3 regions of the Pseudomonas sp. 5Vm1k genome follow, and region 1 is predicted to be linked to each of the others. Evidence: predicted binding sites of a transcription regulator. Region 1 holds the regulator's gene; each other region holds the start of a gene.

What was found. Region 1 encodes FliA, which starts transcription of late flagellar genes. Its sites were predicted from a motif close to CTAAAGTTTNNNNNNNNNNNGCCGNTAA; they were not measured.
Region 2: the regulator FliA is predicted to act here: its motif matches at 7,502-7,529, upstream of ACWIKB_RS13810 (methyl-accepting chemotaxis protein).
Region 3: the regulator FliA is predicted to act here: its motif matches at 6,559-6,586, upstream of ACWIKB_RS19500 (methyl-accepting chemotaxis protein).

The regions. Positions count from the first base shown of each region.
Region 1 is NZ_JBSPCZ010000005.1:130,099-140,370, forward strand. It holds gene flhA (flagellar biosynthesis protein FlhA) at 1-317, shown strand, start outside; gene flhF (flagellar biosynthesis protein FlhF) at 329-1,663, shown strand; gene fleN (flagellar synthesis regulator FleN) at 1,780-2,610, shown strand; gene fliA (RNA polymerase sigma factor FliA) at 2,607-3,347, shown strand; gene ACWIKB_RS11980 (chemotaxis response regulator CheY) at 3,516-3,887, shown strand; gene ACWIKB_RS11985 (protein phosphatase CheZ) at 3,910-4,698, shown strand; gene ACWIKB_RS11990 (chemotaxis protein CheA) at 4,752-6,992, shown strand; gene ACWIKB_RS11995 (protein-glutamate methylesterase/protein-glutamine glutaminase) at 7,042-8,169, shown strand; gene ACWIKB_RS12000 (flagellar motor protein) at 8,169-8,909, shown strand; gene motD (flagellar motor protein MotD) at 8,925-9,815, shown strand; gene ACWIKB_RS12010 (ParA family protein) at 9,859-10,272, shown strand, end outside.
Region 2 is NZ_JBSPCZ010000006.1:77,347-87,618, forward strand. It holds gene ACWIKB_RS13770 (CTP synthase C-terminal region-related (seleno)protein) at 1-293, shown strand, start outside; gene ACWIKB_RS13775 (antibiotic biosynthesis monooxygenase family protein) at 290-613, shown strand; gene ACWIKB_RS13780 (DUF2025 family protein) at 741-1,067, opposite strand; gene ACWIKB_RS13785 (glycerophosphodiester phosphodiesterase) at 1,303-2,430, shown strand; gene ACWIKB_RS13790 (helix-turn-helix transcriptional regulator) at 2,431-3,114, shown strand; gene ACWIKB_RS13795 (sterol desaturase family protein) at 3,116-4,003, opposite strand; gene ACWIKB_RS13800 (PepSY domain-containing protein) at 4,161-4,466, shown strand; gene ACWIKB_RS13805 (hypothetical protein) at 5,208-5,654, opposite strand; gene ACWIKB_RS13810 (methyl-accepting chemotaxis protein) at 5,766-7,388, opposite strand; gene ACWIKB_RS13815 (transporter) at 7,819-8,841, shown strand; gene ACWIKB_RS13820 (inorganic phosphate transporter) at 9,118-10,272, shown strand, end outside.
Region 3 is NZ_JBSPCZ010000009.1:233,372-243,643, reverse strand. It holds gene coaE (dephospho-CoA kinase) at 1-31, shown strand, start outside; gene yacG (DNA gyrase inhibitor YacG) at 28-228, shown strand; gene ACWIKB_RS19535 (hypothetical protein) at 252-467, opposite strand; gene ACWIKB_RS19530 (energy-coupling factor ABC transporter permease) at 532-1,221, opposite strand; gene ACWIKB_RS19525 (DUF1780 domain-containing protein) at 1,355-1,981, shown strand; gene ACWIKB_RS19520 (MOSC domain-containing protein) at 1,978-2,505, shown strand; gene ACWIKB_RS19515 (DUF3094 family protein) at 2,560-2,733, shown strand; gene ACWIKB_RS19510 (NAD(P)/FAD-dependent oxidoreductase) at 2,794-4,092, shown strand; gene ACWIKB_RS19505 (HvfA family oxazolone/thioamide-modified RiPP metallophore) at 4,410-4,808, shown strand; gene ACWIKB_RS19500 (methyl-accepting chemotaxis protein) at 4,872-6,497, opposite strand; tRNA gene ACWIKB_RS19495 (tRNA-Pro) at 6,650-6,726, opposite strand; tRNA gene ACWIKB_RS19490 (tRNA-Lys) at 6,823-6,898, opposite strand; tRNA gene ACWIKB_RS19485 (tRNA-Pro) at 6,904-6,980, opposite strand; tRNA gene ACWIKB_RS19480 (tRNA-Asn) at 6,990-7,065, opposite strand; gene clpB (ATP-dependent chaperone ClpB) at 7,364-9,928, opposite strand; gene pgeF (peptidoglycan editing factor PgeF) at 10,060-10,272, opposite strand, start outside.

The sequences.
Region 1 (10,272 bases):
AGCTGCCAGTTATCACCTTGGAACCAAGGTTGGAACAAATATTGCTCAATAGTCTTCAGAAGGCAGGACAAGGCTCGGAAGAGGGCGTTCTGCTGGAGCCAAGCATGGCAGAGAAGCTGCAACGTTCGTTGATCGAAGCGGCGCAGCGTCAAGAGATGCAAGGTCAACCGGTGATTCTGCTGGTAGCCGGTCCGGTTCGCGCGATGTTGTCGCGCTTCGGCAGGCTGGCAGTCCCGGGTTTGCACGTGTTGGCGTATCAGGAAATTCCTGACAACAAGCAAGTGACCATCGTTGCGACAGTAGGGCCCAACGGCTGAGGTAGTGGTTTATGCAAGTTAAGCGTTTTTTCGCCGCCGATATGCGTCAGGCCATGAAACTGGTTCGTGATGAGCTGGGGGCTGATGCCGCCATTATTGGCAACCGCCGGATCGCCGGCGGTGTCGAGCTGACGGCTGCCCTGGATTACAAATTGTCGGCGCTGGCCCCGCGCGTTCCGAACATGGAACTCGAGGATGAGCTGCGCAAGACCCAGTCGCGCATCGTCACTGCCCAGGCCGAGCTGAGCCTGCGTGGCGAAGGCGAAACCGACGGTGACAAGACCACCAATCGCCAGTTGTTCGCCGGCCTGCCGTTGACCGCCGCCGAGCCATTGATCGAACCGACTTACGCTCAACCACGCCGTGCGGCGCCGGCCCCTGCGCCAGCCTCCGGTGGTGTTGATCCGCGGGCTTTCGATTCGATGCGCTTCGAGCTCAACAGCCTGCGCGAACTGATGGAAGTGCAACTCGGCTCCCTGGCCTGGAATCAGCTGCAAGGCAGTCGTCCGGCCCAGGCCAACCTGTGGCGTCGCCTGCAACGCATCGGCTTGTCCGGCCCGTTGTCCCGCGACCTGCTGGCGCTGATTACCGATATTGAAGAGCCTCGTCAGGCCTGGCGCATGTTGCTGGCGCACCTGGCGCGGATGATCGCCACACCGGAAGTCGAGCCACTGGAAGAGGGCGGCGTGATTGCCATGGTCGGCCCTGCCGGCATGGGCAAGACCACCACCCTGGCCAAACTCGCGGCCCGTTACGTGCTCAAGTACGGCGCGCAGAACATCGCGCTGGTGAGCATGGACAGCTACCGTATCGGCGCTCAGGAACAACTGAAGACGCTGGGCCGGATTCTCAATGTGTCAGTGACCCACGTCGATCCGGGGCAATCCCTGGTGCAGGCGCTGGACCCACTGCTGCGCAAGCGCGTGGTGCTGATCGATACCGCCGGCCTGCAGGCCAGCGATCCGGCATTGCGCATGCAGCTCGAAAGCCTGGCCGGTCGCGGGATCAGATCGAAAAATTATCTGGTCCTGGCAACCACCAGCCAGAAACAGGTTCTAACCGCTGCTTATCACAGCTACAAGCGGTGCGGGCTGGCCGGCTGCATCCTGACTAAACTGGATGAAACGGCGAGTCTGGGCGAGGTGTTAAGCCTGGCCATCAGTCATGAATTGCCGGTGGCTTACCTCACCGATGGCCCGCGGATTCCAGATGATTTGCATCTGCCACGGCGTCACCAGTTGGTCAGTCGCGCGGTCAGCGTGCAAATGCAGGAAGAACCCAGCGAAGAAGCCATGGCTGACATGTTCGCTGATATTTACCACAGCCCGACCAAGCAGGTTGGCTGAGGTACTAATGAACAGTTTTTGTACCTACATCGATGGTCTGCCATGCATTGTTCAGTTGATGAACGCGCAGCCAGTAATGTGGCCTCCGTCTATGCAAGACAAGGTAAAGAAATAACATGGGCAGCATGCATCCCGTACAGGTGATCGCGGTGACCGGCGGCAAAGGTGGCGTCGGGAAGACTAACGTGTCAGTGAACTTGTCCCTGGCTCTAGCTGAGCTCGGCCGGCGCGTCATGCTGCTGGATGCCGATCTGGGGCTGGCGAACGTCGACGTTCTGCTGGGACTGACTCCCAAACGTACCCTGGCCGACGTTATCGAAGGCCGCTGCGAGCTGCGCGACGTTCTGTTGCAGGGCCCCGGCGGTATTCGTATCGTCCCGGCCGCGTCCGGCACCCAGAGCATGGTTCATCTGAGCCCGGCCCAACACGCCGGCCTGATCCAGGCTTTCAGCGATATCGGCGACAACCTCGACGTATTGGTGATCGACACCGCTGCGGGTATTGGTGACTCGGTAGTCAGTTTTGTCCGCGCCGCCCAGGAAGTGTTGCTGGTGGTCTGCGACGAGCCGACCTCCATCACTGACGCCTATGCCCTGATCAAGTTGCTGAACCGCGATTACGGCATGAACCGCTTCCGCGTCCTGGCCAACATGGCCCAGAGCCCGCAAGAAGGTCGCAACCTGTTCGCCAAGTTGACCAAGGTCACAGACCGCTTCCTCGACGTCGCCTTACAATACGTCGGCGCCGTGCCTTATGACGAAAGCGTGCGCAAGGCCGTGCAGAAGCAACGCGCCGTCTACGAAGCCTTTCCACGCTCCAAGTGCGCCCTGGCGTTCAAGGCGATTGCGCAGAAGGTCGACACCTGGCCGCTGCCGGCGAACCCGCGCGGGCACCTGGAATTTTTCGTCGAGCGTCTCGTGCAACAGACCGCAGGACCCGTCCTATGACAGCCAGTGGCTACAACCTCTACAAGAAATCGGCACGTGATGCGCAATACGAGCTGATCGAGCGTTACGCGCCACTGGTCAAACGCATTGCTTACCACTTGCTGGCGCGTTTGCCGGCCAGTGTCCAGGTGGAAGACCTGATCCAGGCCGGGATGATTGGCCTGCTTGAAGTGTCGACCAAATACGACGCCAGCAAAGGCGCGAGTTTCGAAACGTACGCGGGCATTCGAATCCGTGGCGCGATGCTCGATGAAGTACGCAAGGGGGACTGGGCACCACGTTCGGTCCACCGCAATACCCGCATGGTCAGCGACGCAATTCGCTCGATTGAAGCTAAAACCGGCCGTGATGCTAAAGATCACGAGGTTGCGGCCGAACTCCAATTGAGTCTCGACGATTATTACGGGATTTTGAACGATACCTTGGGCAGCCGCCTGTTCAGTTTCGACGACCTTTTGCAGGACGGCGAACACGAAGGGCTGCACGAGGATGGCGCCAGTGCTCATCTGGAGCCGTCACGCGATCTGGAAGATGAACGCTTCCAGGCTGCATTGGCGGACGCGATTGCCAATTTGCCGGAGCGTGAGCGACTGGTGTTGGCGCTGTACTACGACGAAGAGCTGAACCTCAAGGAAATCGGTGAAGTCCTTGGCGTCAGTGAATCGCGTGTCAGCCAGTTACACAGCCAGTGCGCGGCCCGTTTGCGGGGGCGTTTGGGGGAGTGGCGAGCGCGCTGAAGGCAGTGTGGGGACACTGCGAACGAGGCTGGTGTGGTGTTGAACTGCAGCGGTCTCGATCTGTTGTGCTCCAGACAGTCATTTGAGTGCTTTGCCGGATTGATTGAAATGGCGCGTCCAGGTGCTGGGCGCGTTTAAGACTGCTTGGAGGTCGAATTGGACAAGAACATGAAAATCCTCATCGTTGATGACTTCTCAACGATGCGGCGGATCATTAAAAACCTGTTGCGTGACCTTGGGTTCACCAACACGGTCGAGGCTGACGATGGCACTACTGCCATTCCGGTTCTCAACAGCGGCAGCATCGACTTTCTGGTAACAGACTGGAACATGCCTGGCATGACCGGTATCGACCTGCTGCGCCACGTGCGCGCCGATGAAAAACTCAAGCACTTGCCAGTGCTGATGGTGACCGCTGAAGCCAAGCGCGAACAGATCATCGAAGCGGCCCAGGCCGGTGTTAACGGCTATGTGGTCAAACCCTTCACGGCCCAGGCGTTGAAAGAAAAAATCGAGAAGATTTTCGAACGCATCGGTTGAGCAACTGCGCCACGGGGGAGCTATGGAGCATAACGAATCTTCACAGGGCGATTTTGAATCGACCCTGAAAAAACATGCGGTCGAATTGGTCGAAAGCCTTGAAAAAGGCAGGTTCGGCGACGCTGTGCAACTGATCCATGAGCTCAACCAGACCCGTGACCGCGGCCTGTACCAGGAAGTGGGCAAGCTCACTCGTGAGCTGCATAGCGCGATCGTCAATTTCCAGATTGACCCAAACATGCCGCAAGCCGAGGAAGTCTCGCAGATCACGGACGCCACCGAGCGTCTGGGTTATGTGGTCAAGCTCACCGAGGCCGCTGCCAACCGCACCATGGACCTGGTGGAAAACGCCACACCGCTGGTCAATGGCCTGAGCCAGGAAGCCCAGGCGTTGAGCACCGACTGGGGACGGTTCATGCGTCGCGAAGTCGGGGCTGAAGAGTTTCGCGAGCTGGCGCGGCGGGTCGACGGTTTCCTGACACGCAGCAGCGAAGACAATCGCACGGTGTCGAGCAACCTGAACGACATTCTGCTGGCTCAGGATTACCAGGACCTCACCGGTCAAGTGATCAAGCGCGTGACCCAATTGGTCACCGAAGTTGAAAGCAACCTGCTCAAGCTCGTGCTCATGGCCAGTCAGGTAGACCGCTTTGCGGGTATCGAACATGACCGTGAAGCGATGCTGGCTGAAAAAGATCCGCAAAAACATCTCTCGCAGGGTGAAGGTCCGCAGATTCATGCCGATAAAAGAGAAGATGTTGTGTCCGGTCAGGACGATGTGGACGATTTGTTATCCAGCCTGGGATTTTAGAGTTTTAGAATTTTAGGTTTTTTAGGTTTTTAGACCTTAGGAGCACCCCCTTAATGAGCTTCGGCGCCGATGAAGAGATCCTTCAGGATTTCCTGGTTGAGGCCGGCGAGATTCTAGAGCAACTGTCCGAACAGCTGGTCGAGCTGGAAAGCCGACCTGATGATGCGGACTTGCTCAATGCAATTTTTCGCGGTTTTCACACTGTAAAAGGGGGCGCCGGCTTCCTCCAGCTCAATGAACTGGTGGAGTGCTGTCACATCGCCGAGAACGTGTTCGACATCCTGCGCAAGGGTGAACGACGCGTCGACTCGGAACTGATGGACGTGGTTCTCGAAGCGCTGGATGCGGTGAACGGCATGTTCACCGAAGTCCGCGAACGCAGCCCGATCACGGCTGCCACTCCGCAATTGCTTGAAGCCTTGGCCCGTCTGGCCGAGCCACAAACCGCCGATACAGCAGCCCCGGTTGCTGAAGCGGTGGAACCGACCGCTGAAAGCGAGTCGGGCGACATCACCGATAACGAATTCGAACAACTGCTGGACTCGCTGAACGCCGTCAAGGCTCAGGCAGAAGCGCCGGTAGCTGCGCCAGCCCCGAGCAGCAATGCTGCGGCCAGCGACGAAATCACCGACGCCGAGTTCGAGTCGTTGCTGGATCAGTTGCACGGCAAAGGTCAGTTCGCTGCCGATGCGGTAGCGGCTCCAGCGGCACCGGCTGCCCCGAAAGCGGCAGGCGACAGCTCTGACATCACCGACGACGAATTCGAAGCACTGCTCGATCAACTGCATGGCAAGGGCAACTTTGCCGTCGATGCGTTGGAAACGGCGATTGCCTCGGCACCGGTCCCGGCTGCGCCTACCGCCAAAGTGGCCGGCGGCGATCTGATCTCCGATCACGAGTTCGAATCGCTGCTCGACGAATTGCACGGCAAAGGCAAGTTCACCGAAGTCGGCACCGGCACTGTAGTAACAGCGCCTGCCGCCAAGGCACCTGCTGCTGCACCGAAACCGGCGGCCAAAGCGCCCGAGCCTAAGGCTGAAGCGCCGAAGCCGGCAGCTGCGGCTGCACCGGCACTTGCTCGCGCCGCGCCTTCCGCGCCGCCACCGGAAAAACCGGCCAGTGAAGCCGAGACCACCGTGCGGGTTGATACCGCGCGCCTCGACGAAATCATGAACATGGTGGGCGAACTGGTACTGGTGCGTAACCGCTTGGTCCGTCTGGGCCTCAACAGCGGCGACGAAGCCATGTCCAAGGCTGTGTCGAACCTCGACGTGGTCACCGCCGACCTGCAAACCGCGGTCATGAAGACCCGGATGCAACCGATCAAGAAGGTCTTCGGGCGCTTCCCGCGTCTGGTTCGCGACCTGGCTCGCCAGCTCAAGAAAGAGATCAACCTGGAACTGGTCGGCGAAGAAACCGACCTCGACAAGAACCTCGTCGAGGCCCTGGCCGACCCGCTGGTCCACTTGGTGCGCAACTCGGTCGACCACGGTATCGAAGAGCCGAGCGAACGCGAAGCGATGGGCAAGCCTCGCAGCGGCAAGGTGATTCTGTCTGCCGAACAGGAAGGCGACCATATCCTGCTGTCCATCTCTGATGACGGTAAGGGCATGGATGCCGATGTCCTGCGCGGTATCGCGGTCAAGAAAGGCTTGATGGACAAGGATGCGGCGGACCGTCTCAGCGAGTCGGACTGCTTCAACCTGATCTTCGCACCGGGTTTCTCGACCAAAACCGAGATCTCCGATGTGTCGGGTCGTGGCGTGGGCATGGACGTGGTGAAAACCAAGATCGCCCAGCTCAACGGCACCATCAATATCTACTCGACCAAAGGCAAAGGCTCGAAGATCGTCATCAAGGTGCCGTTGACCCTGGCGATCATGCCGACGCTGATGGTCATGCTCGGCAACCAGGCGTTTGCGTTCCCGCTGGTGAACGTCAACGAGATCTTCCACCTCGACCTGTCGCGCACCAACGTGGTGGACGGTCAGGAAGTGGTGATCGTGCGAGACAAGGCACTGCCCTTGTTCTACCTCAAACGCTGGCTGGTCAGCTCCGCCGCTCACGAAGAGCAGCGCGAGGGCCATGTGGTGATCCTTTCGGTAGGCACACAGCGGATCGGCTTTGTCGTCGATCAACTGGTGGGCCAGGAAGAAGTGGTCATCAAGCCATTGGGCAAAATGCTCCAGGGAACCCCGGGCATGTCCGGCGCCACCATCACGGGTGACGGCCGCATCGCACTGATTCTCGATGTCCCGAGCATGCTCAAGCGTTACGCCGCACGGCGTATTTGATTCTGCCGCGGCGGGGCGACAACGCCCCGCTGCGTCTAACGGAGTGTTTATGGTAGTCAAAGTCCTGGTGGTGGACGATTCGGGGTTTTTCCGCCGCCGCGTCTCGGAAATTCTTTCAGCGGATCCGAACATCCAGGTTGTCGGTACGGCAACCAACGGAAAAGAGGCGATTGATCAGGCGCTGGCCCTCAAGCCAGACGTGATCACCATGGACTACGAGATGCCGATGATGGATGGCATCACGGCAGTGCGGCACATCATGCAGCGCTGCCCGACACCGGTCTTGATGTTCTCCTCGCTAACGCACGAAGGCGCCCGGGTCACCCTGGATGCGCTGGACGCCGGTGCGGTTGACTTCCTGCCGAAGAATTTCGAAGACATCTCCCGTAACCCGGAGAAGGTCAAGCAACTGCTGTGCGAGAAGATTCTGAGCATTTCGCGCAGTAACCGTCGCGCCAGTACCTACAGCGCTCCGGCCCCGGTGGCCGCGCCTGCACCGACGCCTTCGAGCGTCAGCAGCTACGGCAGCAGCGCGCCTGTGCGTCCGGCCCCGGCACCTTTGCCGACCCGTGCGCCAGCGTCTAGCGGCCCGTCGTCGCCAGCCCCGAAACGCAAAGCCTACAAACTGGTAGCCATCGGTACGTCCACCGGCGGCCCGGTTGCCCTGCAACGGGTGTTGACCCAGTTGCCGGCCAACTTCCCGGCACCGATCGTGTTGATCCAGCACATGCCGGCGGCCTTCACCAAGGCCTTCGCCGAGCGTTTGGACAAGCTCTGCCGCATCAACGTCAAGGAAGCCGAGGATGGTGACATCCTGCGTCCGGGCCTGGCGCTGCTGGCACCGGGTGGCAAGCAAATGATGATCGATGGCCGTGGCGCGGTGAAAATCCTGCCGGGTGACGAGCGTCTGAATTACAAGCCGTGCGTGGACATCACGTTCGGTTCGGCAGCCAAATCCTACGGCGACAAAGTTCTGGCGGTCGTACTGACCGGCATGGGGGCCGACGGTCGTGAAGGCGCGCGTCTGCTCAAGCAGGGTGGCAGTGCGATCTGGGCCCAGGATGAAGCCAGTTGCGTGATTTACGGCATGCCGATGGCCATCGTCAAAGCTGACCTCGCGGACGCGATTTACAGCCTGGACGACATTGGCAAGCATTTGGTTGAGGCCTGTATCTGATGGATGTACTGAGCCTTATCGGGATCATCATGGCGTTTGTCGCCATCATCGGCGGCAACTACCTTGAAGGCGGTCATCTCGGCGCACTGGCCAACGGCCCGGCGGCGCTGATCGTGCTCGGTGGGACCATCGGTGCGGCGTTGTTGCAATCGCCAATGAGCGCGTTCAAGCGCTCCATGCAGATCCTTGCCTGGATTCTGTTTCCACCGCGTGTGGATCTGGCCGGTGGCATCGATCGCGTCGTCAACTGGAGCCTCACCGCTCGCAAGGAAGGCCTGCTCGGTCTGGAAGGGGTGGCCGACGCCGAACCGGACAACTACTCGCGCAAGGGCTTGCAATTGCTGGTCGACGGCGCCGAGCCGGAAGCGATTCGCAGCATCCTGGAAGTGGATTTCTACACCCAGGAAAGCCGCGACATCGAGGCCGCTAAAGTCTTTGAAAGCATGGGCGGCTACGCGCCGACCATCGGCATTATCGGGGCGGTGATGGGCCTGATTCACGTCATGGGCAATCTCGCCGATCCATCGCAACTGGGCAGCGGCATTGCCGTGGCGTTCGTTGCGACCATCTACGGCGTGGCCAGTGCCAACCTGGTGTTGCTGCCCGTCGCGGCCAAGCTCAAGTCCATCGCGTTGCGTCAGTCGCGTTATCGCGAAATGTTGTTGGAAGGGATTCTGTCGATCGCCGAAGGTGAAAACCCTCGCTCTATTGAGTTGAAGCTTCAGGGCTTCATGGATTGATGGGAGACATGGACCATGGCACGTCGTCGCCAACCTGAAGAACATGTAAACCATGAACGTTGGCTGGTGTCCTACGCCGACTTCATCACCTTGCTCTTCGCCTTTTTCGTGGTGATGTACTCGATCTCTTCGATCAACGAAGGCAAGTACAAGGTCATCTCGGAAGCGTTGATCGGCGTGTTCACCGACTCGGACCGTGCGCTCAAGCCGATCCCGATTGGTGAAGAACGGCCGGTGACCGTGACCCCGGCCAAGCCGCTGGTCAAGGACAGTGAACAGGTTGACGCCGGTATCTCCGGTGCCAGCGATCCTTTGAAAAGCATTGCCGATGACATCAGTGCCGCGTTCGGCGACTTGATCAAATCCAATCAGATGACCGTGCGTGGCAACGAGTTGTGGGTCGAGATCGAACTCAACTCCAGCCTGTTGTTCACCAGCGGCGATGCGATGCCCAGCGACATGGCGTTCAACATCATCGACAAGGTCGCGGCGATCCTCAAGCCGTTCGACAACCCGATCCACGTCGAAGGCTTTACCGACGATCAACCGATCCGCACCTCGCAGTACCCGACCAACTGGGAACTGTCCTCGGCCCGTTCGGCGAGCATCGTGCGCATGCTGGCGATGCAGGGTGTAAACCCCGGGCGCCTGGCCTCGGTGGGCTACGGTGAATTCCAGCCGGTGGCCAACAACGCCACCGCCGAAGGCCGGGCGCGCAACCGTCGGGTCGTACTGGTTGTTTCCCGAAATCTCGATGTACGCCGCAGCCTGACGGGCACCGGAACCGCGAATGCGAAACCGGATGCCGCGTTGAAGCGTGCTGGCACACAAACTGCACCGACCCCGGTCAAGTCGCCGGGACGAGAGAGCGCCGTCAATTCTCCGTCACCCGCATTAACACATTGAGCTATTTCTCGGTCGAGCTGATCGACCGGGAGGAACAATCCGAATGAGAGTCTGGGCAGTTGCCAATCAAAAGGGTGGTGTTGGTAAAACCACTTCCTCTATCGCTTTAGCCGGGTTGCTGGCCGAGGCGGGCAAGCGCGTGGTCATGGTGGACCTTGACCCGCACGGCTCGATGACCAGCTACTTTGGCTACGACCCCGACAGCCTGGAGCACAGCAGCTACGACCTGTTCCTGCACAAGGGTAGCGTGCCCCAGGGCTTGCCCGGCCAGTTGTTGATGCCCACCAGTCACGAGAATATTTCCCTACTGCCGTCGAGCACCGCGCTGGCGACCCTTGAGCGCCAGTCGCCCGGCCAGAGTGGCCTGGGCCTGGTGATCGCCAAGAGTCTGGCGCAATTGTGGCAAGACTTCGATTACGCGGTGATCGACAGCCCGCCGTTGCTTGGCTTGTTGATG
Region 2 (10,272 bases), on a different contig from region 1:
ACAGCATTCATCTGGTTGAAGGCTCGTTGATCGCCAAGGCGTATGAAACGTCCGAAATTCATGAAGGCTATCGCTGCCGCTACGGCGTGAATCCTGAATTCGAACAGGCGCTGCTGAACCAGCAACTCACAGCCGTCGGTCACGATTCGAATGGGGATTTGCGCGCAGTGGAACTCAAAGGTCATCCGTTCTTCGTCGCCACCCTGTTCCAACCGGAACGCACCGCGCTCAAGGGCACGTTGCCGCCGTTGGTTCGTGCATTGATCGAAGCCTGCACGAGGTCAAAATCATGATGGCCAACACTCCGTCACCTCACTACTACGCAGTGATCTTCACCTCCCTGCGCACCGACGGTGATCAGGGTTACGCCGAGGCGGCCGGGCGCATGGTGGAACTGGCGCGCGAGCAACCGGGTTTTCTCGGTGTAGAGTCCGCTCGGGGCGAGGATGGGTTGGGGATTACGGTGTCGTATTGGGTCAGTGAAGCGGCGATTCTGGCGTGGAAGCATCATCCTGAGCACAGTGAAATTCGCGAGCGTGGACGGGCGACGTGGTATGCGCAGTGCCATACGCGGGTATGCCGGGTTGAGCGGGCTTATGAGTTCAAGCGGTAGATGATGAGGTGCTTTTGAGGCCACTTTCGCGAGCAAGCCCGCTCCCACATGGGGATTTGCTTGCGCCGCGGATCCAGTGTGGGAGCGAGCTTGCTCGCGAAGAGGCCAAACCAGTCAACACAAAAACTCAGCCCTGAACCAAACTCCGAACCGCCGAAATTTCCGGCACGTCCCGCCGACTCATATACACCCGCAACGGCTCGGTCACATTGATCCGGTCATCAATATTCTGATCCAGCAACAACTGAATCAACTCACGCTTTAGCGTCATCGCCTGATCAGGCCCCGACGCCCAGACGAACTCGCTGGTGGGAATGATGCCGTCATCGGCCACGTCCATGCCGAACGAATCTTCGCTGAAACGCACGATGTATTGGCCGGTCTTGCGATTAAGGCCAACGAAACCCTTGAGCTGGTCGGCAGCCTGGCAGATAAGCTGGGAAGTGATGCGCATGATAAACCTCACAAAAGGTCGAAAAGGGACCGGTGATCGATGGTTTACACGCAAGGTTACGAACGGGTTTCCCTCTGCCGGGGAAACTGCCGGAGCCAAGAGTACTGCAAAGAACCGCACAAAAGCGCTGAAAAAAATCGCTTTAAACACGTTTATGTCGGTCTTGCGATAGCGCTCGCGGCGCTCAGTTGTTAAAAGGTACGTCTTTGAAAACCTCTGCGAAAGGACCTCGACCATGCCTGTTACCTTCACCAAAAGCGCCCTGCTGCTGAGCCTGCTGCTCGGCCTCGGCCAGGCACAGGCCGCCAGCCAGCCCAGCCCCACTGCGCTGGCGACCACGCTAGGCATCCCGCACCCGGCCGTGATTGCCCACCGTGGCGCATCCTTCGATGCCCCGGAATCCACCGCCGCGTCCTACAAACTGGCCCGTGACCTGGGCGCCGATTACCTGGAAATGGACTTGCAGCGCAGCAAGGACGGCGTGCTGTTCGCCCTACACGACAACAACTTGCAGCGCACCACCGATGTCGCCACCAAGTTCCCTGAGCGCAAGGATGCCCCGGCCAACCAGTTCACGATTGGCGAGCTCAAAACCCTCGATGCCGGCAGCTGGTTCAACGCCGCTTACCCGGATCGCGCGCGTCCGTCCTACGCTGGCTTGAAGATTCTGACCCTCGACGAAATCATCGACATCGCCGAGAGCAATCCGCTGCACAAGCCTGGCCTGTACATCGAAACCAAAGAGCCGAAGCAATTCCCCGGCATCGAACACGACCTCAAGGAGAAACTCCAGGATCGCGGCTGGCTGAGCCCGGCCGGTTCGAAACTGGCGAAGAGCGAACTGGCGGTCGGCCAGGGCAAAGGCAAAGTCGTGCTGCAAACCTTCGAGAAGAGCAGCCTCGAACTGCTGCAAAAAGAAATGCCGAAAGTGCCGAAAATCCTGTTGCTGTGGGTTGGTGAAGGCAGCATCGAGCCGAAATCCAAAGTGACCTTCGCTGAATCCGGCGACAAGGACAAAGCCACTTACTACGCCAAGCAAGAGCCGAAAGACAAAGCCGAATTCCAGCAATGGGTCGAGTACGCCAAGTCCCAAGGCGCGATCGGCACCGGTCCTTCGGCGGCGCTGACCAAGGGTGGCGATCAGAGCTACTCGGACCTGGTCAAGCCATGGATGAACCAGTTCACCCACGATCAAGGCATGCTGGTGCACGTCTACACCATCGATGATGCGGTGGATTACCAGAAAGTGATGGACGCCGGTGTCGATGGCATCTTCACCAACCGCGCCAGCGAACTGCTGAAGTTCTACAAACGCCCGGCGGCTGGCACCGTTGCGCAATTGCTGCAGAACAACGGCTACTGAGTGACGCCAAACACCGATTGGACGGGCCGCCTGTGGCTAGGGCGTGATTATGGCCTGATCCATGGTGAGCTGGGGCGCACAGCGCCCCATGCTCATTACGCTCACCAGTTGATTCTTGCCCCCGATGGGCCGGTCACCGTCAACCTCGACGGCGTCAATCAAACAGCCCATCGCCTGTTTATCCCCTCTCACATTCGCCACAGCATTATCGAAGCGCCAGATGCGGTGTTCACGGTCTATGCCGAGCCGTTGACCTTCGACGGTCAGGCGTTGCGCAGTGCCGTGTACGACGCCGATCTGTCGCTGGAACAACTCGACCACGCCATGCGCGATTGCCCGCGGAGAACCCTGGACGATGCGCGAATCGAGCGTGCCTTATCGGCCCTCGACAGCTTGCTGACGAGCAAAGTCCCGGCCAGCGCGTTGGCCGCTGAGGCGCATGTATCGTTGAGTCAATTGCAACGGCTGTTCGCCCGCCAACTCGGCCTGCCAGTGCGCCGGCTGGTGTTGTGGCGGCGACTGCGGTTGGCGATGGTGCTGATTCTGGCCGGCGGCAGCATTACCGAAGCGGCGCACGAGGCCGGGTTTGCCGATTCGGCGCACTTCTCCCGCAGCCTGAAAAAACTCTTTGGCGTAACGGCGCGCCAGGCTTTGCAACACATCGACTTGCGGCTGCTGGATTGACTCAGCGCCGCAGCGGCTCAGGCACCGTGGGTTCTTTGCTCAACGCCACGGACGCGAACGGGTCGAGCAATTGCGCGATGTAATCCTGAGGAAAATCCGGCCGACTGCCAATGCCCAAATCGCCCTGACGAATGTCGTAGTCCCGCGTGTAAAAACCGGTCCCCAGCAGCCAGTCCCACAGAGTGAAGAACAAGCCGAAATTCACATCGCCGGCCCGGCCATATTTCATGTGATGAAAACGGTGCACCGGTGCCCAGGCGAACACCCGGCGCAAGGGTCCGAGTCGCATATCGACGTTGGAATGTTGCAGCAACAACTGGATGGCGATGGCGAACGCCAACAGTGCCGCCACGTCCAGCGGAATCCCCAACAGCAGCAAAGGCAACAGCCCCGCCGAGGCTTCCAGCAATTGATGCAATGGGTGTTTCATCAAACCGTTGAAGCCGTACAGGCGTTGAACGCTGTGATGCACCGCATGCAAACGCCACAACCAACCTACGCGATGGCTGGCGTAATGCATCAGGCTGATGCCGGCATCGGCGATAAAAATCGCCAACGCCAGTTGCAGCCATAGCGGCCAGCCACCGGGCCATACACCGTCAAATGACAGCAGCGCCACCAGGGCCGGCAACGCCAGCAGGCCCAAGGCATTCAAGGCCTCGTTGACCCCAGCGTGAATGACGTCCCGGGCGCGATCGCCGACCGAACGATTCCAGCAAACTTCATAGGGCAATGCCCACTCGGCCAGGAACGACACGGCAAGGGCGGCGAGAAACACCGGCACCAGCCATTCGACCGATAGCCCGGCCACGCCCACCAGCCAAAGACCTGTGCCGATGAACCCGGCCCAAAAAACCGGCGCATACAGTGCTGCAACGATTCGCTTCATCACCACCTCCATTGATCGAGGTCGCAGCATGAAAGGTTGCCGGGTGTTGGAATTGAACAAACGACGCAATTGCTGCCCTGGGCGGTTTTTAAGGGTGAATTAAGTTGCGCTGGTTAACCTGAGCCCACTTAAACAGTTCACCCAAGGAAAGAAGCTTATGAAAACCCTGACAGCCCTGTTCACCGCCGCTGCCCTGACCCTCTCTGCTGGCATGGCCCAGGCCGATATCCGCGTTGATCAGATCCCTGAGCTGGTCAAAAGCGGCAAGATCAAGCCTTTGGAAGAAATGAACCAGGCGGCGCTGAAACTGCATCCGGGTGCGACCATCACCGACACCGATCTGGACAACCACTTCAACGGCTACGAATACGAAGTCGAATTGCGCACCGCTCAAGGCGTTGAATGGGACGTGGACTTCGATGCTGCCACCGGTAAAGTCCTGAGCAACAAACAAGACACCTAATCACCGCCATCCCCTGTAGGAGCGAAGCTTGCTCGCGAAAGCGGAGTGTCAGTCACATCAATATTGGCTGCTCTGCCGTCTTCGCGAGCAAGCATCGCTCCTACAGGTTTGATACATGATCACCGCAATCCCTGTGGGAGCGGGCTTGCTCGCGAAGGCGGAGTGTCAGTCACATCAATATTGACTGCTCTGCCGTCTTCGCGAGCAAGCATCGCTCCTACAGGTTTGATACATGATCACCGCATTCCCTGTGGGAGCGGGCTTGCTCGCGAAGGCGGTGTGTCAGTCACATCAATATTGAGCCACAACAGCATCGCTCCTACAGGTTTGATACATGATCACCGCAATCCCCGTGGGAGCGGGCTTGCTCGCGAAAGCGGAGTGTCAGTCACATCAATATTGACTGCTCTGCCGTCTTCGCGAGCAAGCATCGCTCCTACAGGTTTGATACATGATCACCGCAATCCCTGTGGGAGCGGGCTTGCTCGCGAAAGCGGAGTGTCAGTCACATCAATATTGACTGCTCTGCCGTCTTCGCGAGCAAGCATCGTTCCTACAGGTTTGAAACATAATCACCGCAATCCCTGTGGGAGCGGGCTTGCTCGCGAAAGCGGAGTGTCAGTCACATCAATATTGGCTGCTCTGCCGTCTTCGCGAGCAAGCATCGCTCCTACAGGTTTTGCGATGAGTTCAAAGAACGCACGATCTTCGGGTCGTGCGTTTTTTTATGTCCTCAGTCCATCACGCCGTCGTACTGACCATCGACCCGGACGTGCTGCCGCCTTCATCCTGCAACGCCTGCAACAACGCAGCGGTTGCCGTTTGCAACGAACCCGATGTGGCTGAAATCTGCGACTGCGCCGCCGCTACATCGGCGGCTTTGGCATCAGCGCTTTCCTGCTTGGCCTGAGCCGCTTGCAGTTGCTGCTGTTGTTCCTGCAATTGCTTTTGCAGCTCGGCGATTTGCTTGCGCAGTTCTTTCACCGTATCGGATTCAGTGCTGCTGCTCGAACTGCTGCCGCCGCCAGCGGGCGCAGCACCGCCAGCAGATGCCTTGGTGGCATCGCTTGCGTCTGTGGTGCTTGCAGTTGCGGAGGTGGTGTCTTCTGTAGTGTTGTCGCTGATCGAGGTTTTGCTCGTCGGCGTCGAGAGGGTCTGATTGATTGAAACGGAGGTGATGCTGACCATGGGATTTCTCCTATTAGGGTTAGGTTAAATCCATCATCGACATCCCTTGGCCGCACTTGAGATCGACTGTGTACCGGCTCGGTAAGCGAGCCGGTACAAAGCCGTTTTCCATTAAGCGCTGAGGCGCGCCGTCACTTCATTCAACTGCCCCGACAAGCCGTGCAGGTTGTGGCTGGCCGCTTCCGTGCGCTGCACGTTGTCCAGGTTGGTGCTGGCAATCGTGGTGATCTCGGTGAGGTTGCGCGAGATGTCTTCGGCTACCGAGGTCTGCTCTTCGGCGGCGGTGGCAATCTGGCGGTTCATGTCACGGATGGCTTCCACGGCATGGGTGATGCGCTCCAGCATCGCGCCGGCTTCGGTCACTTGCGCGACACTTTCTTCGCTGCGCGACTGGCCGCTTTCAATCGCCTGAGCCGCGTCCACCGCACCGGTTTGCACGGTCTGGATGATCTGGTTGATCTCGATGATCGATGCCGCTGTGCGCTGGGCCAGGCTGCGTACTTCGTCGGCCACGACCGCGAATCCGCGACCAGCTTCACCGGCACGGGCCGCTTCGATTGCCGCGTTGAGTGCCAGCAAATTGGTCTGCTCGGCGATGCCGCGAATCACTTCCAGCACCTTGCCGATGCGGCCGCTGTCGGTTTCCAGACGGCGGATGACGGAGGCGGTGTTGGCGATTTCGCCGCGCATCTGGGTGATAGTGTGAATAGTGCCCTGCATGACTTTTTCGCCTTGCTGGGCAGACTGGTCGGCATCATCGGCGGCGCGTGCTGCGTCGGCCGCGTGACGCGCCACTTCCTGGGCGGTGGCAGACATTTCGTTCATGGCCGTGGCCACCTGATCGGTACGGTTGAACTGCTCGTTGGTGCCGCTGGCCATGAGGCCGGCGATGGCGTTCAACTCGCCGCTGGCGCTGTCCAGGTCCTTGGCGCTGCGCTGCAAGCGGTTGAAGGTCTCGGCGAGGAAATCGCGCAAGGTGTTAGCGGCCATCGCCAGTTTGCCCAACTCGTCTTGACGGGTGCTGGCGACGCGTTCGGCAAATTTGCCCTGGCTCAGTTGCGCCACGTAGTCGATCAGTTTGCGAATCGGGTCAACCAGGTTGCGGTTGATCAACCACAGGCTCAACAGGCCGATCAACAGACCGGAAGCGAGCATCACGATGATCCCCAGCATCACGGTGCGCTCGGCCCCGGCGCTGATCAGCGCCGATTGCTCGGTGCCTTGCTTGCGCAGTTCGCCGACCAGTTCGCTCATCTGATCACTGGTGGCGCGGTCCACGCCTTTGACGGCGGTGTCGCCGGCGGCTGGGTCGGCACCGGCGGCTACGTAGGCATCACGCCCCTTCTGGTAAGCGCTACCCAATTGACGGTGTTCGTCACGCAGGCGTTCGATGCGGGTCTTGAGTTGGCCATCCAGGCCTTTCTGCCCGGCCAGTTCGCCGAGGATGCCTTGCACGTCGCGCTGACGGTCTTCGAATTGCTTCCAGTATTTGTCCAGGTCTGCTGGCTGTTTGCCGCGCAGCAACACGTTTTTCCATTCCTGAACCTGCACCTTGAATTGCAGGTTGGCTTCATCGATCAACTGCGAAGTGTGCAGCGGGCCGTCGATCAGGTTGGCGTAACTTTGGACGCCGCTGGACAGGAAGTGAAAGCAGGCCAAAGCGATCAGCAACATCGCCAACAGGCTACCGCCGAGCAACGCGAGGATTTGGGCTCTCAGGGATTTTTGCAGCATCGGATGATACTCATGACAGGAATGAGGCACGCCTGATTGGGCGTGAAAGACGTCCAAACTTCCCTGTCTGCGGTCCCGGTTCGTGGCCCGGGCCGCGCAACCTAACACCTGCGTCATCGGCGTGCCAGAGCGGTTCTTTAATCATTCCCGACCATCGGTAACGCACACGTTTGCGCCGCCACGCAACTGTCACAAAACCGTCAAGACTCCTTGCGATGATGCCCGGTAGCAATCGCCGTAGCTGCCGTAGCAGCTGTCGAGCAGCGCGAGGCGGCGTTCGGCGGCGAAGCCGTCGCAAAATCGGTCAACGCGGTGTTTCAGGTAAACCGCGTGCTCAAATCTGACGACGGCTTCGCCGCCGAACGCAGCCTCGCTCCGCTCGACAGCTGCTACAGGCGCTACAGCCGGACGTACCTCCCAGCGAGACCTCATGAACCACAGCATCGATCATGCCCACCGCGACACTGACTTGTTCGGCCTGCTTTACGGCTTCCGTTTTCGTCCCGGTGAGCGTGGTCGGGAGATCGATTCGGCCGAGGCGCTGCGCTGCTTGCAGCAGTCTGAAGAGAGCGATGAATTCCTCTGGTTGCACCTGAACCTGGCCCACGCCGCGTGCGAGCGCTGGATGAAAAGCCATCTGGAATTGCCCGAGGAGTTTTTCGAAGCACTGCACGAAGGTTCGCGCTCGACCCGTATCGAGCACGTCGATTCGGCGCTGCTGGCGGTGGTCAACGATGTGGTGTTCAACCTCAGCAGCATGGTCTCGTCGGATGTCTCGACGTTGTGGGTCTGCGCCCGCAGCAAGCTGATCATCAGCGCGCGCCTGCAACCGCTGCACTCGGTGGATAAATTGCGTTCGTCGGTGAAGGCCGGCGAGTGCTTTCGTTCACCGCTGGAGTTGCTGGTGCACCTGCTGCGCGATCAGGGCGAAGTGCTGACGCAGATCGTGCGCAAGACCAGCCAGAGCGTCGATCAGATCGAAGATGAATTGCTCTCGTCGCGGCTGTCGACCAACCGCGCCGAACTGGGCGCCAATCGCCGGGTGCTGGTGCGCCTGCAACGGTTGTTGGCGCTGGAGCCGGGGTCGTTGCTGCGTCTGCTCAACCGGCCGCCCCAATGGTTGCAGAAGGAGGACGTCAAGGAACTGCGCAAGTCCACCGAGGAGTTTGCGCTGATCATCAACGACCTCACGGCCCTGGGTGAACGGATCAAGTTGTTGCAAGAAGAGATCGCCGCCAACCTCAACGAACAGAGCAACCGCACGCTGTTTACGCTGACCGTGGTGACGGTGCTGGCGCTGCCGATCAACATCATTGCCGGTTTTTTTGGCATGAACGTGGGCGGGATCCCGCTGGCTGGCGATCCGGAAGGGTTCTGGATTCTGGTGGCGTTGGTGGCAACGTTTACCGTGCTGGCCGGGCGTTGGGCGTTCCGAAAACGCCAGGATTATTAAAACGCCCCGACCCCTGTGGCGAGGGGGCTTGCCCCCGTTGGCGTGCGAAGCGCTCCCATGCATTCTTTCAGTCATACCGCGTCAGTAGGTTTTGCGACTGCTTCGCAGCCGAACGGGGGCAAGCCCCCTCGCCACAGGTCGTGCGACGCCATCATATTCGTGGTGGATTCGGATCAACGGGAGCAAAAAAACCCAAACACTGACCCACCGCAGTCTCTCTGTCATATTTTGAAACGATCATGGGCGACACTCCTTCCCTCCTCAGGATTGTCCGGCATGGCTACTCCTTCCTATACGACTGCCCAGGCGCCCGCCAGCAGCGCCAGACCGCAGCTCAATAAAAAACCCGGCCTGTTCACCCTGGTGATTTTCTTCGGGGTGTTGGCCAGCGGCTTGTTGTTCACCGCTTACAGCCTGATGCACGACATGCACGAACTCGGCACCGTGGTGACCACCTGGACGCCATTTCTGCTGCTCGGCGTGGCGCTGTTGATCGCCCTCGGTTTTGAATTCGTCAACGGCTTCCACGACACCGCCAACGCCGTGGCCACGGTGATTTACACCAACTCGCTGCCGCCGAACTTCGCGGTGGCCTGGTCCGGGTTCTTCAACTTCCTCGGCGTGTTGCTGTCCAGCGGCGCGGTGGCGTTCGGCATCATCGCGTTGCTGCCGGTGGAGCTGATTCTGCAAGTCGGCTCCTCCGCCGGTTTTGCCATGATCTTCGCCCTGTTGATCGCTGCGATCCTGTGGAACCTCGGCACCTGGTGGCTGGGCCTGCCGGCCTCGTCGTCGCACACCTTGATCGGTTCGATCATTGGCGTCGGCGTGGCCAATGCCCTGATGCACGGCCGCGATGGCACCAGCGGTGTGGATTGGGCGCAAGCAACCAAGATTGGATACGCGCTGCTGCTCTCGCCATTGGTCGGTTTTGGCTGTGCCGCGTTGCTGCTGTTGGCCTTGCGCGCGTTCGTCAAGAATCGCGCGTTGTACAAGGCACCGGAAGGCGATGCGCCACCACCGTGGTGGATTCGCGGTCTGTTGATCCTGACCTGCACCGGCGTGTCCTTCGCCCACGGTTCCAACGATGGCCAAAAAGGCATGGGCTTGATCATGTTGATCCTGGTCGGCACCCTGCCGATGGCGTATGCGCTGAACCGCACCATGCCAGCCGATCAGGCGCTGCAATTCGCCGCCGTGGCCGAAGTCACCCAGCAAGCGCTGGTAAAAGCTTCGCCGCTGCAGTCTCCGGCCGACCCGCGCCCGGTGCTGTCCGATTACGTGCGCAGCAAGGAAGCCACGCCACAACTGGTCCCTGCCCTCGCCGCCCTGACCGGTAGCATCGGTGCCCAGGTGAAGGGTTACGGTTCGCTGTCGAAAGTCCCGGCCGAGGCCGTGGGCAACGTGCGTAACGACATGTACCTGACCAGCGAA
Region 3 (10,272 bases), on a different contig from region 1:
TTATTTAACTTTGCGTGGAGGCCAGTCATGAGCCAGACCCCAACCGTCAATTGCCCAACCTGCGGCGCCCCTGTCGAATGGAGTGCCACCAGCACCTTCCGGCCTTTCTGTTCGGATCGTTGCAAACTGATCGACCTGGGTGCCTGGGCGTCGGAAGAACACAAGATCCCGGTGAGCCCGGACGCCGAGGACGACCTGTTCAGTGAAGACTTCGAGCCACGTCACTAACCCCCCGTCTTTATCCATAGGCATCAGGGCCGCATAAAGCCGTAGTCCTGACCGTCATCGAGGTTCTCGGCGAGAAACTGCAATTCATCCGCCAGATCCTCGACACTGCGCACCGCCTTGCTCTGCTGCACCACCGCACTGAGCAAGGCGCGCAGGCTCAACCCCGGATCAAACCCCACTTCCTGCGCCGCATCCAGACTGTGACGCAACTCCTGCCTTGCCCATTCGTAGACGCTCATATCGGTGCTCCTGAAAGGTTTCCCGAAGCATGGAAGCGTCAGTGATCAGTCGATTTGATGTGGATCAAGACTTGGGATCGTCGTCTTTCCACGGCGCCGAAAGGTAACGCGTGCGATTGAACGTCTCCAGCCACTCAGGACTGAACACCACCAGCGCGCTGATGATCATCCCGTTGATAAATGCCTCGGGGAAAATCAGCAGCCACAGATAGCCGACAAAATCTTCGAGCCAATACGGCATCGCAAAACGTTCGTCGAACCACAGCAATGTCAGCGCCAGCAGCAGGCACAGCAAGGCCGACAGCGCCGCCGCGAAGAAACCGGAAACGAAGATATACACAAAGGGATTACGCGGCTGGGCACGCTCGACCAGGATCGCGCAGCATTCGGTGACCAGCACCGGCAACAGGATAATCAACGCGCCGTTCACCCCGACGGCGGCCAGATCCTGACGCCCGAGCAGCACCAAACCCAGTTGCGCCACCAGCGCGCCGACAATCGCCAAGGGCCAGTCCAGCAGCAACGTTACCGCCGTCATGCCGATAAAGTGATACGACACGCCGGTATCGAAATCCCGCCGCACCAGCCACAGCATGAACAGCGCGAACACCGTGCCGAACAGCAGATGCTGACGGCGACTGTCGGTGAACAGCTCAACCCATGGCGCGCGGCAGATCGCCCAGATCACCACGGGTACATAAATCAGCCAGCCGACCGCCAGGCTCTGCGGTGATAGCAACTCTGCGCCGATCATGACGCCATCCCCTTGAACACCACGTCACACTCCTTGTTGGGTACGTCTCCATCCCAGCATACACCGGCGCAAAAGTGCCTCCAGTGGATGCAAAGCTTTCTGCTTGTCGCATTTGAACGCTAAGCTTGGGCCTATGGATGACTCAGATTATTTACGCCTGCTGACCATCGCGGCCGAGCAAGCCAACGCGTTCCTGTCCAATGCCCGCAAATGGGAGCGTGAGCGTTGGGTGTGCCAGCGCCTGCTGCAAGGCCTGAACATTCCCTATCGCGCCGACGAATTCGCCCCCGCCGGTGAGCCGCCGGACGTGCTGTTTCGCGATGCCAGTTTCGAGGTGTTCTTCGTACTCGACGAAGGCCGACGCCTCAACGACGAATGGCGCGACGAACTGCAACGCCGGCGCAGCGCGTTTTCCCTGAGTTCGCTGGTGCGTCGCGAGGCCAAGCCCCGGCGCATTCCGGCCAATGAATTCCTGCTGAGACTGGCGCCGACCTTGCGTAAAAAAGCCCACAACTACAAAGAGCGCGGCATGGACCTGGGCGAGCTGGACATCATTGCCTTCGCCAGCCTCAAGCGCGAAGTGCTGGACCTCAACAGCCATTTCCCCCCGCCCACCGAATACTTGCGCCAGGGCTGGCGCTCGTTGTCGCTGGTCGGGCCGACGTTCGCCCGTGTGTTGTTCGCTCATCCGGACGCACCGGATTTTCTGCGCAGCAACCTGGGGCGCAGTATCGTCTTCGACGTCGGGATCAGCCTGTGAGCCCATTGCAGGAATTGATTGCCGAAGTCCCGCAAATCGGCCGTGTACGCTGGATCGGCGTGCGTCCGGAATCGCATGCGCCGATGATTGAACTGGAGGCCGTGGAAGCACGACTTGAGGCCGGTTTGACCGGCGACAAGGCGCGCCCCGGCGTGCGTAATGCGCGGCAGGTGACGTTGATTCAGTGGGAACACCTGGCGGTGATCAGTTCGCTCATGGGCCGCCCGGACGATAAACCGGTGTTACCGAATGATCTGCGGCGCAACATCGTCGTCAGCGGCATCAATCTGTTCAGCCTCAAGGGCCGGCGCTTCAAGATCGGCCAGGCGATTTTCGAAACCACAGGCTGGTGCCAACCGTGCGCACGCCTGCAAAACAACCTCGGCCCCGGGACTTTTCAGGCCGTTCGCGGCCATGGCGGAATCACTGCCCGAGTGTTACAAAGTGGAATCATTCGACTGGACGACACCGTGAGCGTCGAGCCTGTCCCCGACAGCGGCTATGCTCCGTTCAACGTTCGTTAAATCAGCCTGTAGCTTCTACACATTCAGCAACGTCTACCCCTGACGAGGCCCAATATGACCAGCCGCCTGAACCCAGACGACCAGAAGCATGTCGAAGAGTACCTGCACTTGTCCCAACACCGAGTCGAGCGCCGGCCTTTCCGGCCGTGGATGCTCCTGGTGCTGGTGCTGGCAGTGACCATTGGTTTGGGCTTGCTGAGCCGCCTTATCGGTTACCTGACGCTATGAGCTGCCTCGCGCTCGCTCGGGTAATCGCACCGATTTCTTTTAGCCTTGCGAGATATCCCCATGACTCATCGTATTGTCATCGTTGGCGGCGGCGCCGGCGGTCTGGAGTTGGCTACCCGTCTGGGTAAGACTCTGGGCAAGCGTGGCACGGCCAGTGTGATGCTGGTCGACGCGAACCTGACCCACATCTGGAAACCACTGCTGCACGAAGTGGCGGCCGGTTCGCTGAACTCTTCCGAAGACGAACTCAACTATGTTGCCCAAGCCAAATGGAACCACTTCGAGTTCCAGCTGGGGCGCATGAGCGGGCTCGATCGCGCAGAGAAAAAAATCCAGTTGGCCGCCACTTATGACGAAGCCGGCGTGGAATTGGTGCCGGCCCGTGAATTGGGCTACGACTCGCTGGTGATCGCGGTCGGCAGCACCACCAACGATTTCGGCACCCAGGGCGCGGCGCAGCATTGCCTGTTCCTCGACACCCGCAAACAGGCTGAGCGTTTCCATCAGCAACTGCTCAACCACTACCTGCGCGCCCATGCCGGGCAAACGGACGTGGTGGAACAGATCAGCGTGGCCATCGTCGGCGCTGGTGCCACCGGCGTCGAGCTGGCGGCAGAACTGCACAACGCCGCCCACGAACTGGCGGCTTACGGTCTGGACCGGATCAAACCGGAAAACATGCACATCACCCTGATCGAGGCCGGGCCACGGGTGCTGCCCGCCCTGCCGGAACGCATCGGCGGGCCTGTGCATAAAACCCTGGAGAAACTCGGGGTCAACGTGATGACCAATGCCGCGGTCAGCGAAGTCACGACGGATAGCCTGATTACCGCCGATGGCAAAGTGATCAACGCCAGCCTGAAAGTCTGGGCGGCCGGGATTCGTGCACCGGGTTTCCTCAAGGACATCGATGGCCTGGAAACCAACCGCATCAATCAGCTGCAAGTGCTGCCGACCCTGCAAACCACCCGCGACGAGAACATCTTCGCCTTCGGTGACTGCGCCGCTTGCCCGCAACCGGGCACCGACCGCAACGTACCGCCGCGCGCCCAGGCTGCGCACCAGCAGGCGTCGTTGCTGGCCAAATCCCTGAAGCTGCGGATCGAAGGCAAGGCGTTGCCGGAATACAAGTACACCGACTACGGCTCGCTGATCTCGCTGTCACGTTTTTCGGCTGTGGGTAACTTGATGGGCAATCTCACCGGCAGCGTGATGCTGGAAGGTTGGCTGGCGCGGATGTTTTACGTGTCGTTGTATCGCATGCACCAGATGGCGTTGTATGGCGCGTTTCGTACGGCGATGTTGATGTTGGGGAGCAAGATTGGGCGCGGGACTGAGCCGCGACTGAAGCTGCATTAACACAACCCCCCTGTGGGAGCGGGCTTGCTCGCGAATGCGGAGTGTCAGTCGACATCAATGTTGAATGACACACCGCCTTCGCGAGCAAGCCCGCTCCCACATTTGCTCTGCATCAACTCTTGGATGTGTGTCTCACTGTATCCCGCCCCACGATTTCACCCCTTCGCTTACAAACTCCCCCCTTGCACGACACAGTAGCGATACACCCGCCCCGCTAAATGGCCACACCCGAGCAAGGCACCGCCTGCTTCGGTTAACGCCGCACTACGCGGCATCCCTTATCGAGCGGTTGTGTCGTGCAACCCAGGAGAATTGAAATGTCCCGTACCACTAAAAACACTATCGGTCTGCTCGGCGCTGTTTTGGCCGGTGGCATGATGTTGACCGGTTCCGTATTCGCGTCCCAGCCATTGACCCAAGGCTACCTGCTGGCATCGGCCGAGCAGGTCGTGAAAACCCCGGAAGGCAAATGTGGCGAAGGTAAATGCGGCGATGCGTCGATGGCCAAGACCGACACCGATGGCGACGGCAAAGTATCCCGTGCCGAATTCCAGGCCGTTGCGCCGAAGTCCAACTTCGACAAGATCGACACCAACCATGACGGCTTCATCGACGAGCAAGAGGCTTACAACAACGTGAAAGCCAACTTCGAAGCCAATGGCAAGAAAATGCCAAAAGGTCTGTTTGAACACCTGAAAGACCAAGACGGCGCCTAAGCCTCAGTACAAACAAGCCGCGCATTCCCGACCGGAAGCGCGGCTTTTTTGTGTCTGGTGGATTTACACCCGGAAGCGCTGCACCATGCCTTGCAAGGCATTGGCCAGTTTTGAAAGCTCATGGCTGGAAGCGCTGGTCTGATCAGCACCTGCGGCGGAGCGCACCGACAGGTCGCGGATGTTCACCAGGTTGCGATCGACTTCCCGCGCCACTTGCGCCTGTTCTTCAGCCGCGCTGGCGATCACCAGATTGCGCTCATGAATCTCATGCACCGACGCGGTGATGGTTTGCAACGCCTCGCCAGCGCGCTCAGCCAGGACCAATGTGCTGGCAGCCCGGGAAGCGCTGGCCTGCATGGAATCCAGCGCCAGCGTCGATCCGCTGCGCATGCCCTGGACCATTTGTTCGATTTCCTGGGTCGACTGCTGAGTGCGATGTGCCAGCGCTCGCACTTCATCGGCCACCACGGCAAAACCGCGACCGCTCTCCCCCGCCCGTGCCGCTTCAATTGCGGCGTTGAGCGCCAACAGGTTGGTTTGCTCGGCGATGGCGCGAATCACGTCCAGCACCTTGCCAATGTCCTGGGACTGATTGGCCAGCGACTGCACCAACTCACCGGTGTGCTGTACGTCGCTGGCAAGGGCGCTGATCGCGCTGGCGGTTTCGCTGACCCGTTCCTGACCCAGGTGCGCCGACTCGCTGGACTGGCGCGTAGCGTCGGACGTAGACACCGCATTGCGTGCGACTTCTTCCACGGCGGTGGTCATCTCGTTGACCGCCGTCGCGGCTTGTTCGATCTCGTTGTTCTGCTGTTGCAGACCCTGGGTGCTGTCGAGGGTCACCGCGTTCAATTCATCGGCCGCCGTGGCCAGTTGCGTGGCCGAGCCGCTGATGCCTTGCAGGGTTTCACGCAAGTTCTGCTGCATGGTCGCCAGCGCCTTGAGCAAACGGCTGACCTCATCGCTGCCGTGGGTGGCGATAGGGTTGGTGAGATCGCCCCGCGCCACGTTTTCCGCGGCGATCACCGCTTCATTCAACGGGCGCACGATGCTGCGGGTCAGCAACATCGCCAGGCCGACAGTGGCCAGCGCCGCCAGGGCAATGAACAGGCTGACGATGGTGCGCGAGGTTTCGTAATGCGCGGCGGAGTTCTGGCTTTCGGCAGCGACTTGTTTGGCGAACAGATCAGCCAGGTCATTGAGTTGTTTGCCAGAGCCGTCGACCACGGTCTTCATGTCCACCAGCAGCAGTTTGGTCAGCTCATCGCGACGCCCTTGTTCGGCCAGGGTGAACGATTGGGCGATACCTGAGCGGTAGGCGGCGAAAGTACTTTTGAACTGGTCATACAACTGTTTGCCTTCAGCGCTGTTGACCAGCTTGTCATAGGCAGCAATTTTGTCGCTCAGCTCCTTGTCCCGGGTGTCCATCTGGCTACGGTACTGCGCGATGTTCTTCGGGTCCTGGTCCAGGGCCATGCGCAAAGAGATGGTGCGGATACGCAGCATGATCTCGCGGATCTCATCGCCACCACGGATGCTCGGCAGCCATTGGCTTTCAACCGCCACTTCGCTGTCACGAATGCTCGACATCTGCCCCAGTGCGAATACCCCGAGCAACGCCACCAGCACCGCAATCAGGGCAAAACCCAGTGCCGCACGGGGGGCAATATTCAGCTGACGAAGCAACATAACGAGCGCCTTTTGTTTTTATGGCTGGAGATGGACGCGCTGTGCGCGCTCCGTTGGCTCGTTATCGGCAAGTTGTACGATGACTTGAAGCGGATTCGCTTTTTCAAAGACAAAAAAAATCCCCGTATCTTTCGATACGAGGATTTTTAATATGGTCGGGGTAAGGGGATTCGAACTCCTGACATCCTGCTCCCAAAGCAGGCGCGCTACCGGACTGCGCTATACCCCGGTAAAAAAAAGGCGACCTTTACAAGTCGCCTTCTTCGATCAGCGCTTTTGGCCTCTGATCTTAAGATCTGATCCCAGCGTTAACTGGTTTCAAAAATGGTGGGTCGTGTGGGATTCGAACCTACGACCAATTGGTTAAAAGCCAACTGCTCTACCAACTGAGCTAACGACCCAAAAATGGTCGGGGTAAGGGGATTCGAACTCCTGACATCCTGCTCCCAAAGCAGGCGCGCTACCGGACTGCGCTATACCCCGGTTTGAAATTGGCTCCGTGACCAGGACTCGAACCTGGGACCCAATGATTAACAGTCATTTGCTCTACCGACTGAGCTATCACGGAACTACATATTTCAATTTACAACGGTGAAGCTTGCTGCATCTCTTCGACCCGTTCGCATCGCTGCGTTCGTGTGTCTGAGGCGCGCTATTCTACAATCTTAAGCACCTCTGTCAACCCCCTAAATTGCATTCAAGTTAATGATTTGCAACTTATTTCAGATTTCTGCTTGGGGAGCAGAAACCCTTCCGGGTGACTTACTGCGGGGCGCACTTTACAAGCCTTTTCCTTTCAGTTCAACAGCCTGGCGAAAAAAAGGCCTCGCAATGCGAGGCCTTCTTTATTTCACTGGCATTACGACTCAGTCGAAAACGATTTCGTCGTTTTCCACTTTGCCGACGGCGGTCTCGCCCGGCATGAAACGACCGGACAGAATCAGCTGCGCCAGCGGGTTCTCGATCCAGCGCTGGATCGCTCGTTTGAGCGGCCGTGCGCCATACACCGGGTCGTAGCCGACGGCGATCAACTTATCCATCGCCTCAGGGCTGAGCTCCAGTTTCAGCTCACGCTCGGTCAGGCGACTGCGCAGACGACCCAACTGGATCTCGGTGATACCCGCGATCTGATCCCGCGCCAACGGCTCGAAGATCACCACTTCGTCGACCCGGTTGATGAACTCCGGCCGGAAGTGCGTGGAAATCGCGTCCATAACCGCCGCGCGTTGCGCTTCACGATCACCCACCAGTTCCTGGATCTGTACCGACCCCAGGTTGGAGGTCATGACGATCACGGTGTTTTTGAAATCCACCGTGCGGCCATGGCTGTCGGTCAGTCGGCCATCTTCCAACACTTGCAGCAAGATGTTGAACACGTCCGGGTGGGCCTTCTCGACCTCATCCAGGAGGATCACCGAGTAAGGCTTGCGACGCACCGCCTCGGTCAGGTAACCGCCCTCTTCATAGCCTACGTAGCCTGGTGGCGCGCCGATCAGTCGAGCCACGGAATGTTTCTCCATGAACTCGGACATGTCGATGCGAATCATCGCCTCCTCAGTATCGAAGAGGAACTCGGCCAGCGCCTTGCACAGCTCGGTTTTACCGACACCGGTCGGGCCGAGGAACATGAACGAACCACTCGGACGATTCGGATCGGACAACCCGGCCCGTGAACGCCGCACCGCGTTAGAAACCGCGATCACCGCTTCGTTCTGGCCGATTACACGTTGGTGCAACAGGCTTTCCATCTTCATCAGCTTGTCGCGCTCGCCTTCGAGCATTTTCGACACCGGAATACCGGTCCACTTCGACACGACCTCAGCGATCTCTTCTTCAGTCACCTTACTGCGCAGCAACTGGTTTTCGCTCTTGCCGTGCTGGTCGACCATTTGCAGGCTGCGCTCCAGGTCCGGGATGATCCCGTATTGCAGCTCGGCCATGCGGTTCAGGTCGCCTTTGCGGCGGGCAGCTTCCAGTTCCTGACGGGACTGTTCGATTTTCTGCTGGATCTGCGCCGATCCCTGGACTTCGGCTTTCTCCGAGCTCCAGATTTCCTCGAGGTCCGAATATTCGCGCTCAAGACGGACGATTTCTTCCTGGAGTTTTTCCAGGCGTTTAATCGCCGCTTCGTCGCTTTCTTTCTTCAGCGCCTGGGATTCCACCTTGAGCTGAATCAAGCGACGCTCCAGACGGTCCAGCACTTCCGGCTTGGAGTCGATCTCCATGCGGATGCGGCTGGCGGCCTCGTCGATCAGGTCGATGGCCTTGTCCGGCAACTGACGGTCGGTGATGTAGCGGTGGCTCAGCTTGGCCGCCGCGATAATCGCGCCGTCGGTGATCGCCACCTTGTGGTGAACCTCATAACGCTCTTTGAGGCCACGCAGGATCGCGATGGTGTCTTCTTCGCTCGGTTCTTCCACCAGTACTTTCTGGAAGCGTCGCTCGAGGGCCGCATCCTTCTCTATATATTGGCGGTACTCGTTGAGCGTGGTTGCGCCAACGCAGTGCAGTTCGCCGCGTGCCAATGCCGGTTTTAGCATGTTGCCGGCGTCCATCGAGCCTTCGCCTTTACCGGCGCCGACCATGGTGTGCAGCTCGTCGATGAACAGAATGATCTGCCCTTCCTGCTTCGACAGCTCATTGAGCAGGGATTTGAGGCGTTCTTCGAACTCGCCACGGTACTTGGCACCGGCAATCAGCGAGCCCATGTCCAGGGACAACAGGCGCTTGCCTTTGAGGCCGTCCGGCACTTCGCCGTTGATGATGCGTTGGGCCAGGCCTTCGGCAATGGCGGTTTTACCCACGCCAGGCTCGCCGATCAGCACCGGGTTGTTCTTGGTACGGCGTTGCAGGACCTGAATGGTCCGGCGAATTTCGTCGTCACGGCCGATCACCGGGTCGAGCTTGCCTTCTTCGGCACGCTTGGTCAGGTCGACGGTGTATTTATCCAGAGCCTGACGCGACTCCTCGTGGTTGGCGTCATTGACCGCTTCGCCGCCACGCAGGTTATTGATCGCGTTTTCCAGGGCTTTTTTACTCACGCCCTGGCCAAGCAGTAATTTGCCGAGCTTGCTGTTGTCGTCCATGGCGGCGAGCAACACCAGTTCGCTGGAGATGAACTGATCACCCTTCTGCTGGGCCAGGCGATCCGCCTGATTGAGCAGACGCGCCAAATCCTGCGACATATTGACGTCGCCGGTCGGGTTCTGGATTTTCGGGAGCTGGTCGAGCTCTTTGGTCAGCTCTTTGCGCAGGCTGTTGACGTCAAAGCCCACTTGCATCAACAGAGGTTTGATCGAACCACCCTGTTGTTCAAGCATCGCTTGCATCAAGTGCGCCGGTTCAATGCCCGGATGATCGAGGCCGACGGCCAGGGATTGGGCGTCGGATAGGGCTAACTGCAATTTGCTGGTTAAACGGTCTATACGCATGGGTCACCTTCCTTTTGAGCAGGCCGGACCTAAGAAACCATCCTGAATGAAGAAACCTGCCAGATACCGCTATAGATGCGGTCGATTCTGGGAGTTTCAAGCGTCGTGACGTTGATGCAGGTCAGCTAATTCTAGCGTTCGAGCCAGATCAGGGAGGCAAACCGACCGGTGCGCGGACTGCGGCGGTAAGAAAAGAAGCGAGGATCGGTCACGGTGCAAAAACCGCCACCATAAACAGCGGTGACACCACGGGCCGCCAGACGCAAACGCGCCAGTGCATAGATGTCGGCCATGAACTTGCCGGCGTTCTGGCTCGGGACGAAGGCTTTGGCCGACTCGGGCAG